Regions from separate parts of the Lysinibacillus sp. FSL M8-0355 genome, predicted to be linked through region 1. Evidence: a T-box and tRNA genes for the amino acid it is inferred to sense, from the RefSeq annotation. Region 1 holds a T-box; the other regions hold tRNA genes.

Region 1 (3,656 bases):
CGACTGCGACAAAATTATTGACGATGTGATAAACAGCAGCGAAATCATAACGATCATATGCTGCACGAACAGTTTGTAAGACATCCTGTAAACGCATATAGACATATTGATCCATCTCACGAAGCTCTGCATAGGCAACACGATCTTTCTTTGGATCGAAATCAGCGATATTGCCATGTAAGAAACGAAATGTATTACGAATTTTACGGTACACCTCTGATACTTGCTTTAACATATCCATCGAAATTCGTACATCCGCTGTATAGTCAACAGAAGCAACCCATAGACGAAGAATATCTGCTCCATACTGATCCATTACTTTTTGTGGAATGATCACATTTCCTAATGATTTACTCATTTTACGTCCTTCACCATCAAGAACAAAACCATGTGTTAATAGTCCTTTATATGGTGCATAGCCATTAATAGCAACAGATGTAATAAGAGATGAGTTAAACCAACCACGATGCTGGTCAGAGCCTTCTAAGTATAAATCAGCTGGATATTTCATGCCGCGCTCTACAAGTACACCTTGGTGGGATGAACCTGAATCGAACCAGACGTCCATAATATCATTTTCTTTTGTGAATTCGCCGTTCGGGCTACCTGGATGTGTAAAGCCCTCTGGTAATAATTCTTTTGCTGTTTTTTGGAACCAAATATTGGATCCATGCTCACGGAATAATGCTGAGATATGGCTAATTGTTTCAGGTGTAATAATTGGCTCTCCGTTTTCTGCGTAGAAAATTGGAATCGGCACACCCCAAGCACGTTGACGTGAAATAACCCAGTCTCCACGATCACGAATCATATTATAAAGACGAGTTTCTCCCCAAGCTGGTGTAAATGCTGTAGCTTTTACAGCTTCTAACAACTCACCACGGAATGCTTCAACAGAGGCAAACCATTGTGGTGTCGCACGATAAATAACAGGTTTTTTCGTACGCCAGTCATGTGGATAAGAGTGCGTAAAGAAGTCAAGTTTTTCTAATGCATCTACTTCTTTTAGTTTTTCTGTTACAAGTTTGTTGGCATCATTATAAAACACGCCTTCAAAACCAGGTGCTTCATCTGTATAACAGCCGCTATTATCAAGAGGGCTAAGAATGCCTAAACCATATTGTTTACCAATATGATAATCGTCTTCCCCGTGTCCAGGAGCTGTATGAACACAACCTGTACCCGCTTCAGCAGTTACGTGTTCTCCTACCATAATAAGAGATTCACGATCATAAAATGGATGCTGCGCTACAAGACGATCAAGTGCTTCCCCTTTTACTTCTTGAACAACCTCATAGTCTTCCCATCCAAGGGCATTCGCTACTGATGTTAATAATTCTTTGGCAATGATGAATTTTTTATTAGCTACAGCAACTACAACATACATAAATTCAGGATTTAAAGAAATGCCTAAGTTTGCTGGTAATGTCCAAGGTGTTGTTGTCCAAATAATAAATTTAGCATCTGCTGGTACAATGCCTTTCGCATCTTTAATAGCAAAGCTAACATAGATTGATGGTGATTTGATGTCCTTATATTCAATTTCAGCTTCTGCTAAAGCAGACTCAGAAGATGGTGACCAATAAACTGGTTTTAAGCCTTTATAAATGTAACCCTTTTCAGCCATTTTACCGAACACTTCAATTTGACGTGCTTCAAATTCAGGCTTTAATGTAATATAAGGGTTTTCCCAATCACCACGAATGCCTAGACGACGGAATTGGGCACGTTGATTATCAATTTGCTCATATGCATACTCTTCACAAAGTTGGCGGAATGCTGCTACTGACATTTCTTTACGCTTTACACCTTTGTTTGTCAGTGCTTGTTCAATTGGTAGACCGTGCGTATCCCAGCCTGGAATATAATTCACATGGTAGCCAGTCATTGAACGATGACGTGTAATCATATCCTTCAATACTTTATTTAAGGCATGGCCGATGTGGATATCACCATTTGCATAGGGAGGACCATCATGTAGAACATATTCTGGACGATCGGCAGTACGTTCCATCTGTAATTTGTTAATATCCATGTCATTCCATTTTTCTTGCGTTTTTGGCTCATTCGCCGGTAGATTCCCACGCATTGGGAAATCTGTTTTTGGCATTAATAACGTATCTTTGTATTCAACCATTAAAATTCCTCCTTTATTTTACCCAAGCATATAGACAATTACTTCTAGGACAGTTATTGGCAAACGCAACTCAAACAATTCGTGAACAAATAAAAAAAGCCCTCAATCCCACTAAGGGACGAGAAGCTTCTACTCGCGGTACCACCCTACTTGTAGCACAAAAATATTGCACTACCTCTTTCAAGCACGTTAACGTCGTGCATCACGAAATAACCTACTTTTTTCAGCTATTTAGCTCAGAAGTGATGTTCAATGTTAGTTGCATGTTTGGGCTCTCACTGTCCCCAAATCGCTTAACTACGCCTAACAAATACTGTCTTCGTCTCTGCCTGTATGCATATCTTTTCAAAATAATTACTATTACAAAGTATATGAAATTCAAACAATGGCGTCAAGTTTCATTTGTCGAGTGCAACCATTAAAAAGAAAAGTTACATCTCTTCAGATTCTTGTGCTTCCTCAACAGATGCTTGAATTTCTGTTAAATCAATATCATATTGAAGCAAATGATCCCAGTCATCAGCATTAAGCAAATCAAGCTGTGCCTCAACAAGCATCTTGAAACGATTACGGAATACTTTAGATTGTTTTTTAAGCTCATCAATTTCAATCGTCACCTTACGAGCTTTTGTTAAAGCATCATTGACAATTCGATCAGCATTTTTCTCAGCCTCTTTTACAATGAGTTTAGCCTCTTTTTGTGAATTTCTTCGCACTTCATCAGCCGCTTCTTGTGCAACAACAATGGACTTCTGCAAAGTTTCTTCTAAGGAGCTAAAATGCCTCGCCTGTTCTAAGGCCATCTCTAATTGCTTATCAACCTCTTTTTTTTCACGTAACAAAATTTCGTAGTCTTTAATGATTTGGTCTAAAAATTCATTTACTTCATCTTCAGCATAACCTCTGAAAGCTTTTGTAAACTCCTTATTATGTATATCAATAGGTGATAATGGCATACAATCCTTCTCTCCTTTACATGTACATTCGTAATTTCTATTATACAATTGTTCCGACAACTTAGCAGTAAAAATTAATGAAATTTACTTCACTTTCAGCTTTTTTGGGCCAATCGACCGATTTGCAGACGGATTTTATCCTTTTTTGTACGGCCTTCTGTCATAATAATTTTCACACGACCGCTCCCTCGTATCGATAAAATATCCCCTTCTTGTAATTCAAAGGCAACTGTATCTCGCTCTGTCCAATTGACACGTACTTTATTCCCAGTAATCAAAGCTTGTGCCTTTTGACGTGACACATTTAAAATGGTAGCGATAATCACATCTAAACGCATGGATGAAACAGTATGAGATTCCTCAAACCACTCATCCTCATTGAAGAGAAGTGGCTCGTCTTGCTTTAAAGATTCAACATGTACCTTGACTTTACCAATACCCGTTAAATGCAAACGAACATAATCTGCTACCTCTTGTGCTACTACAAATTGCACCTGCTGCTCATTGACACGTATATCACCAAATTTACCACGATTCAAGCCTAATGATAACAAGGCCCCTAA
Region 2 (3,656 bases), 2.7 Mb from region 1:
GTCATTAATTCATAAAAGCAACCAAACGGAGCCGCTCCTGATTCTCCTGCTATAATACGTGAGTCTGAAGCCAATGGATTTGCAAGAACGCGCATTCCTGTTGCTGCTATTTCTTCCCCACAGGAGATGCTTATTTTTATATGGGCTTTTAAAAGTTGCCAAGCCTGTGGATTAGGTTCACCGCAAGCAAGGCCTGCCATTATGGTTTTCATCTCTCCACCAACAGTTACATATTGCTCAGTACCTGCCTTAAAGCTCTCATAATAACAATTAGCAACATGTGGCTCAACTAACACAAATGTAATATCCTGCTCATAATATTGTTGTAAAAAAGCTACTACTGCCCCTGCAAATGACCCAACACCAGCTTGTAAAAATACATGTGTCGGAGCTTGCTGCATCTGTTCAACGATTTCATGTACAAGTGTTGTGTAGCCTTGCATAATCCATAATGGTATTTCTTCGTAGCCATCCCACATCGTATCCTGAATCAGGACCCAGCCATTTTCTTGTGCTAGCTGCGAGGTATAACGCACGGTTTCATCATAATTCATTGTCGTTATTTCAGCATAGGCTCCTTCTTTTTTAATATGCTGTAAACGTTCATCGGCACTGCCAGCTGGCATATATATTCGCGCTTGATACCCTAGTTCACGAGCCGCCCATGCCACACCACGACCATGGTTACCATCTGTTGTTGAAATAAAGGTTAAATTTCCTACCTGCGCTTTTACTTCTGATGATTTTAATTGTTCAAACGATAGTTCCTCTATATTTTTCTGGAGTCTATTGGCAACATACTGCGCAATTGCATAAACTCCGCCTAATACTTTAAATGCGTTTAAGCCAAATCGATAGGATTCGTCTTTTACCAAGATTTTTTCTACACCCATCCATGAAGCAAGTGAATCAAGATGATGGAGAGGTGTCTTTTCAAATTGCTCATATGTACGTAGGAATTGCCCCACTTTCTTTACTTGTTCCAATGTAAAATATGGCAGTAAAGCTGTTCCTTCATTTGCTTTGTCCAGCTGATTGTGCACCCACTTTAATTTTTCATTCATTCCTATCCCTCCTCTATCATTAGCTTAGTCCATCTAGCTCCAAAATACAAAATTATACAATACAGAACTTACATTTGTCTAAGTTCCTTGTTATGCGTTTATGATCCCCTACGGAAAAGAGAGAAAAATTTCTTAACTTCCTATATAATTAACAAGCCTTCACAGATTCGATGTTCTGTGAAGGCTTCATTTTTATAGTAACTATGTTATCAAATCAATTAAAAAGTGCAGTAGATGTAATTCATCTACTGCACTTAGTATGACCCGTACGGGATTCGAACCCGTGTTACCGCCGTGAAAGGGCGGTGTCTTAACCACTTGACCAACGGGCCAATGGCGGAGAAGGAGGGATTTGAACCCTCGCGCCGGTTACCCGACCTACACCCTTAGCAGGGGCGCCTCTTCAGCCTCTTGAGTACTTCCCCACATAAAAATGGCTCCGAAGGCAGGACTCGAACCTGCGACAACCTGATTAACAGTCAGGTGCTACTACCAACTGAGCTACTTCGGAATAATAATGGGCCTAAATGGACTCGAACCATCGACCTCACGCTTATCAGGCGTGCGCTCTAACCAGCTGAGCTATAGGCCCTTGGAGCGGGTGATGGGAATCGAACCCACGACATCAGCTTGGAAGGCTGAGGTTTTACCATTAAACTACACCCGCATAAATGGTGGGTCAGGACGGAATCGAACCGCCGACACTTAGAGCTTCAATCTAATGCTCTACCAACTGAGCTACTGACCCATTTCGTCCATGCTAAGCTTATTTTCTTTTGCTTATCATATCTTCTTATGAAAATAATGGCGGTCCCGACCGGGATCGAACCGGCGATCTCCTGCGTGACAGGCAGGCATGTTAACCGCTACACCACGGGACCATTTGGTTGCGGGGGCCGGATTTGAACCAACGACCTTCGGGTTATGAGCCCGACGAGCTACCACTGCTCCACCCCGCGATAATTTTATACTGTTTCGAGTTTTTAAAGCACCATTTATAAAGATTTAAAACTGGAGGAGGTAGAGGGATTCGAACCCCCGCGCGGTGTTACCCGCCTGTCGGTTTTCAAGACCGATCCCTTCAGCCAGACTTGGGTATACCTCCGTTGCAATATATAAATGGTGGACCTTGCAGGACTCGAACCTGCGACCGGACGGTTATGAGCCGTCTGCTCTAACCAACTGAGCTAAAGGTCCTTTAAGATGGCGGCAGAGGGGATCGAACCCCCGACCTTACGGGTATGAACCGTACGCTCTAGCCAGCTGAGCTACGCCGCCAGGATCTTTATACTGGTTAATTTATTATGGTGGTGGAGCCTAGCGGGATCGAACCGCTGACCTCCTGCGTGCAAGGCAGGCGCTCTCCCAGCTGAGCTAAGGCCCCATAATTTCTTTGGAAATGGTCGGGAAGACAGGATTCGAACCTGCGACCCCTTGGTCCCAAACCAAGTGCTCTACCAAGCTGAGCTACTTCCCGTTCTTTTTGGCGCGCCCGACAGGAGTCGAACCCATAACCTTCTGATCCGTAGTCAGACGCTCTATCCAATTGAGCTACGGGCGCATTAAAAATGGTGCCGAGGACCGGAATCGAACCGGTACGGTAGTCACCTACCGCAGGATTTTAAGTCCTGTGCGTCTGCCAGTTCCGCCACCCCGGCACATTTGGAGCGGAAGACGAGGTTCGAACTCGCGACCCCCACCTTGGCAAGGTGGTGTTCTACCACTGAACTACTTCCGCATGTGCATAAGTTTTTTTATCTGGCAATGAAATAATGGTGCGGGTGAAGGGAGTCGAACCCCCACGCCTTGCGGCGCTAGATCCTAAGTCTAGTGCGTCTGCCAATTCCGCCACACCCGCTTATTATTATTTAAAAATGGTGAGCCATGAAGGACTCGAACCTTCGACCCTCTGATTAAAAGTCAGATGCTCTACCAACTGAGCTAATGGCTCTAAAAATGGTGCCGGCTATAGGAATCGAACCCACGACCTACTGATTACAAGTCAGTTGCTCTACCTGCTGAGCTAAACCGGCATATGGTGGAGGATGACGGGCTCGAACCGCCGACCCTCTGCTTGTAAGGCAGATGCTCTCCCAGCTGAGCTAATCCTCCTGGGTACTATGCCTAGCGACGTCCTACTCTCACAGGGGGAAGCCCCCAACTACCATCGGCGCTAAAGAGCTTAACTTCCGTGTTCGGTATGGGAACGGGTGTGACCTCTTTGCCATCATCACTAGACTTGCACATGGATGTGCTGGCTTCTGCGTTGCAACATGGATGTTGCGTTCTTAGCAGAAGTTTCTTTATGTATCTTGTTTTGAAGTTGTTTACCTGTCCTTCAAGACAAGAATTATTGTATAACGTTTTCTCACATTGTGCAATACTTTTTTATAAAAAAAAGAAATTATTACTTTTTGAAGTTATTTTTGCTAAGTAAGAGAAAATATTGCCCTGCAAAATATTATAACAATTGTTGTTTCAAAAGAAAACAATTATTTTATTTCACCTATTTTCTTAGCTTATAATCTATTTCAAAACAAGGAAAGGGTATAGAAAACCCTTCACTTGTTATTCATTAAATAGTTAAAAGCT
Region 3 (3,656 bases), 2.7 Mb from region 1:
GCTGACGCCTGCCCGGTGCTGGAAGGTTAAGAGGAGTGGTTAGCGCAAGCGAAGCTGCGAATTGAAGCCCCAGTAAACGGCGGCCGTAACTATAACGGTCCTAAGGTAGCGAAATTCCTTGTCGGGTAAGTTCCGACCCGCACGAAAGGCGTAACGATCTGGGCACTGTCTCAACGAGAGACTCGGTGAAATTATAGTACCTGTGAAGATGCAGGTTACCCGCGACAGGACGGAAAGACCCCGTGGAGCTTTACTGTAGCCTGATATTGAATTTTGGTACAACTTGTACAGGATAGGTAGGAGCCAGAGATCTCGGAGCGCCAGCTTCGAAGGAGGCGTCGGTGGGATACTACCCTGGTTGTATTGAAATTCTAACCCATGCCCCTTAGCGGGGCAGGAGACAGTGTCAGGCGGACAGTTTGACTGGGGCGGTCGCCTCCTAAAAGGTAACGGAGGCGCCCAAAGGTTCCCTCAGAATGGTTGGAAATCATTCGTAGAGTGTAAAGGCACAAGGGAGCTTGACTGCGAGACCTACAAGTCGAGCAGGGTCGAAAGACGGGCTTAGTGATCCGGTGGTTCCGCATGGAAGGGCCATCGCTCAACGGATAAAAGCTACCCCGGGGATAACAGGCTTATCTCCCCCAAGAGTCCACATCGACGGGGAGGTTTGGCACCTCGATGTCGGCTCATCGCATCCTGGGGCTGTAGTCGGTCCCAAGGGTTGGGCTGTTCGCCCATTAAAGCGGTACGCGAGCTGGGTTCAGAACGTCGTGAGACAGTTCGGTCCCTATCCGTCGTGGGCGTAGGAAATTTGAGAGGAGCTGTCCTTAGTACGAGAGGACCGGGATGGACACACCGCTGGTGTACCAGTTGTCTTGCCAAAGGCATCGCTGGGTAGCTATGTGTGGACGGGATAAGTGCTGAAAGCATCTAAGCATGAAGCCCCCCTCAAGATGAGATTTCCCATTACGCAAGTAAGTAAGATCCCTCAAAGACGATGAGGTAGATAGGTTCGAGGTGGAAGTGTGGTGACACATGGAGCTGACGAATACTAATCGATCGAGGACTTAACCAAAATGTTTGAACCATTCAATGAACCGTTTATCCAGTTTTGAAAGAACAAAACTTTCAATAAAAAAAGAGCTTCAAGACACAAGTAGAACAAGGAAGCAAACGAGTGATTGAAGGAGCGTACTTCTGTACGTGACTGATTGAACGAGAGCAGCTGACGCAGTAATACGCCGTGTATTGAAGGTCGACCATAGTCTAGTGATGATGGCAAAGAGGTCACACCCGTTCCCATACCGAACACGGAAGTTAAGCTCTTTAGCGCCGATGGTAGTTGGGGGCTTCCCCCTGTGAGAGTAGGACGTCGCTAGGCATAATACCCAGGAGGATTAGCTCAGCTGGGAGAGCATCTGCCTTACAAGCAGAGGGTCGGCGGTTCGAGCCCGTCATCCTCCACCATATGCCGGTTTAGCTCAGCAGGTAGAGCAACTGACTTGTAATCAGTAGGTCGTGGGTTCGATTCCTATAGCCGGCACCATTTTTAGAGCCATTAGCTCAGTTGGTAGAGCATCTGACTTTTAATCAGAGGGTCGAAGGTTCGAGTCCTTCATGGCTCACCATTTTTAAATAATAATAAGCGGGTGTGGCGGAATTGGCAGACGCACTAGACTTAGGATCTAGCGCCGCAAGGCGTGGGGGTTCGACTCCCTTCACCCGCACCATTATTTCATTGCCAGATAAAAAAACTTATGCACATGCGGAAGTAGTTCAGTGGTAGAACACCACCTTGCCAAGGTGGGGGTCGCGAGTTCGAACCTCGTCTTCCGCTCCAAATGTGCCGGGGTGGCGGAACTGGCAGACGCACAGGACTTAAAATCCTGCGGTAGGTGACTACCGTACCGGTTCGATTCCGGTCCTCGGCACCATTTTTAATGCGCCCGTAGCTCAATTGGATAGAGCGTCTGACTACGGATCAGAAGGTTATGGGTTCGACTCCTGTCGGGCGCGCCAAAAAGAACGGGAAGTAGCTCAGCTTGGTAGAGCACTTGGTTTGGGACCAAGGGGTCGCAGGTTCGAATCCTGTCTTCCCGACCATTTCCAAAGAAATTATGGGGCCTTAGCTCAGCTGGGAGAGCGCCTGCCTTGCACGCAGGAGGTCAGCGGTTCGATCCCGCTAGGCTCCACCACCATAATAAATTAACCAGTATAAAGATCCTGGCGGCGTAGCTCAGCTGGCTAGAGCGTACGGTTCATACCCGTAAGGTCGGGGGTTCGATCCCCTCTGCCGCCATCTTAAAGGACCTTTAGCTCAGTTGGTTAGAGCAGACGGCTCATAACCGTCCGGTCGCAGGTTCGAGTCCTGCAAGGTCCACCATTTATATATTGCAACGGAGGTATACCCAAGTCTGGCTGAAGGGATCGGTCTTGAAAACCGACAGGCGGGTAACACCGCGCGGGGGTTCGAATCCCTCTACCTCCTCCAGTTTTAAATCTTTATAAATGGTGCTTTAAAAACTCGAAACAGTATAAAATTATCGCGGGGTGGAGCAGTGGTAGCTCGTCGGGCTCATAACCCGAAGGTCGTTGGTTCAAATCCGGCCCCCGCAACCAAATGGTCCCGTGGTGTAGCGGTTAACATGCCTGCCTGTCACGCAGGAGATCGCCGGTTCGATCCCGGTCGGGACCGCCATTATTTTCATAAGAAGATATGATAAGCAAAAGAAAATAAGCTTAGCATGGACGAAATGGGTCAGTAGCTCAGTTGGTAGAGCATTAGATTGAAGCTCTAAGTGTCGGCGGTTCGATTCCGTCCTGACCCACCATTTATGCGGGTGTAGTTTAATGGTAAAACCTCAGCCTTCCAAGCTGATGTCGTGGGTTCGATTCCCATCACCCGCTCCAAGGGCCTATAGCTCAGCTGGTTAGAGCGCACGCCTGATAAGCGTGAGGTCGATGGTTCGAGTCCATTTAGGCCCATTATTATTCCGAAGTAGCTCAGTTGGTAGTAGCACCTGACTGTTAATCAGGTTGTCGCAGGTTCGAGTCCTGCCTTCGGAGCCATTTTTATGTGGGGAAGTACTCAAGAGGCTGAAGAGGCGCCCCTGCTAAGGGTGTAGGTCGGGTAACCGGCGCGAGGGTTCAAATCCCTCCTTCTCCGCCATTGGCCCGTTGGTCAAGTGGTTAAGACACCGCCCTTTCACGGCGGTAACACGGGTTCGAATCCCGTACGGGTCATACTAAAAAACAGTAAATGCATACGCATCTACTGTTTTTTCATATTCATAGATATAAATATCACTCTTGATTCAATGCATTTTCATCCATATAAACTACTTCCCAGATATGCCCATCTACATCCTGAAATCCCCAGCCATACATAAACCCATGATCTTGGGGTTCACTATAAGATTTACCACCGGAGGCCAGTGCCTTATTTACTAATTGATCTACTTGCTCTCGATTTTCAGCAGATAGACATAAAATTGCTTCTGCAGACGTAGTAGTATTTGTAATTTCCTTCTTACTAAACCCTTTGAATCGTTCTTCCACCATCATTAATGCGAAGATATTTTCACTAATAATCATTGAGGCTGTAGTCTCATCGCTAAATTGTTGATTGAACTCAAAACCTAGTTCCTTAAAGAAGT

What was found. The T-box of region 1 lies ahead of ileS (isoleucine--tRNA ligase). A T-box ahead of a tRNA ligase gene usually reads a tRNA of that ligase, here a tRNA-Ile.
Region 2: it encodes a tRNA-Ile, which carries the amino acid that the T-box ahead of ileS (isoleucine--tRNA ligase) is inferred to sense. The anticodon was not compared.
Region 3: it encodes a tRNA-Ile, which carries the amino acid that the T-box ahead of ileS (isoleucine--tRNA ligase) is inferred to sense. The anticodon was not compared.

The regions. Positions count from the first base shown of each region.
Region 1 is NZ_JBBPAI010000001.1:1,030,641-1,034,296, reverse strand. It holds gene ileS (isoleucine--tRNA ligase) at 1-2,137, opposite strand, end outside; T-box leader at 2,249-2,472, opposite strand; gene MKY46_RS04875 (DivIVA domain-containing protein) at 2,569-3,093, opposite strand; gene MKY46_RS04870 (YlmH family RNA-binding protein) at 3,189-3,656, opposite strand, start outside.
Region 2 is NZ_JBBPAI010000001.1:3,704,091-3,707,746, forward strand. It holds gene MKY46_RS17955 (diaminopropionate ammonia-lyase) at 1-1,064, opposite strand, end outside; tRNA gene MKY46_RS17960 (tRNA-Glu) at 1,325-1,396, opposite strand; tRNA gene MKY46_RS17965 (tRNA-Ser) at 1,399-1,489, opposite strand; tRNA gene MKY46_RS17970 (tRNA-Asn) at 1,499-1,575, opposite strand; tRNA gene MKY46_RS17975 (tRNA-Ile) at 1,583-1,656, opposite strand; tRNA gene MKY46_RS17980 (tRNA-Gly) at 1,658-1,731, opposite strand; tRNA gene MKY46_RS17985 (tRNA-Phe) at 1,737-1,812, opposite strand; tRNA gene MKY46_RS17990 (tRNA-Asp) at 1,870-1,945, opposite strand; tRNA gene MKY46_RS17995 (tRNA-Met) at 1,949-2,023, opposite strand; tRNA gene MKY46_RS18000 (tRNA-Ser) at 2,077-2,169, opposite strand; tRNA gene MKY46_RS18005 (tRNA-Ile) at 2,185-2,261, opposite strand; tRNA gene MKY46_RS18010 (tRNA-Met) at 2,269-2,342, opposite strand; tRNA gene MKY46_RS18015 (tRNA-Ala) at 2,373-2,448, opposite strand; tRNA gene MKY46_RS18020 (tRNA-Pro) at 2,465-2,541, opposite strand; tRNA gene MKY46_RS18025 (tRNA-Arg) at 2,549-2,625, opposite strand; tRNA gene MKY46_RS18030 (tRNA-Leu) at 2,634-2,722, opposite strand; tRNA gene MKY46_RS18035 (tRNA-Gly) at 2,728-2,802, opposite strand; tRNA gene MKY46_RS18040 (tRNA-Leu) at 2,838-2,922, opposite strand; tRNA gene MKY46_RS18045 (tRNA-Lys) at 2,940-3,015, opposite strand; tRNA gene MKY46_RS18050 (tRNA-Thr) at 3,022-3,097, opposite strand; tRNA gene MKY46_RS18055 (tRNA-Val) at 3,101-3,176, opposite strand; rRNA gene rrf (5S ribosomal RNA) at 3,187-3,302, opposite strand; gene MKY46_RS18065 (cysteine desulfurase family protein) at 3,640-3,656, opposite strand, start outside.
Region 3 is NZ_JBBPAI010000001.1:3,712,656-3,716,311, reverse strand. It holds rRNA gene MKY46_RS18195 (23S ribosomal RNA) at 1-1,075, shown strand, start outside; rRNA gene rrf (5S ribosomal RNA) at 1,266-1,381, shown strand; tRNA gene MKY46_RS18185 (tRNA-Val) at 1,392-1,467, shown strand; tRNA gene MKY46_RS18180 (tRNA-Thr) at 1,471-1,546, shown strand; tRNA gene MKY46_RS18175 (tRNA-Lys) at 1,553-1,628, shown strand; tRNA gene MKY46_RS18170 (tRNA-Leu) at 1,646-1,730, shown strand; tRNA gene MKY46_RS18165 (tRNA-Gly) at 1,766-1,840, shown strand; tRNA gene MKY46_RS18160 (tRNA-Leu) at 1,846-1,934, shown strand; tRNA gene MKY46_RS18155 (tRNA-Arg) at 1,943-2,019, shown strand; tRNA gene MKY46_RS18150 (tRNA-Pro) at 2,027-2,103, shown strand; tRNA gene MKY46_RS18145 (tRNA-Ala) at 2,120-2,195, shown strand; tRNA gene MKY46_RS18140 (tRNA-Met) at 2,226-2,299, shown strand; tRNA gene MKY46_RS18135 (tRNA-Ile) at 2,307-2,383, shown strand; tRNA gene MKY46_RS18130 (tRNA-Ser) at 2,399-2,491, shown strand; tRNA gene MKY46_RS18125 (tRNA-Met) at 2,545-2,619, shown strand; tRNA gene MKY46_RS18120 (tRNA-Asp) at 2,623-2,698, shown strand; tRNA gene MKY46_RS18115 (tRNA-Phe) at 2,756-2,831, shown strand; tRNA gene MKY46_RS18110 (tRNA-Gly) at 2,837-2,910, shown strand; tRNA gene MKY46_RS18105 (tRNA-Ile) at 2,912-2,985, shown strand; tRNA gene MKY46_RS18100 (tRNA-Asn) at 2,993-3,069, shown strand; tRNA gene MKY46_RS18095 (tRNA-Ser) at 3,079-3,169, shown strand; tRNA gene MKY46_RS18090 (tRNA-Glu) at 3,172-3,243, shown strand; gene MKY46_RS18085 (VOC family protein) at 3,304-3,656, opposite strand, start outside.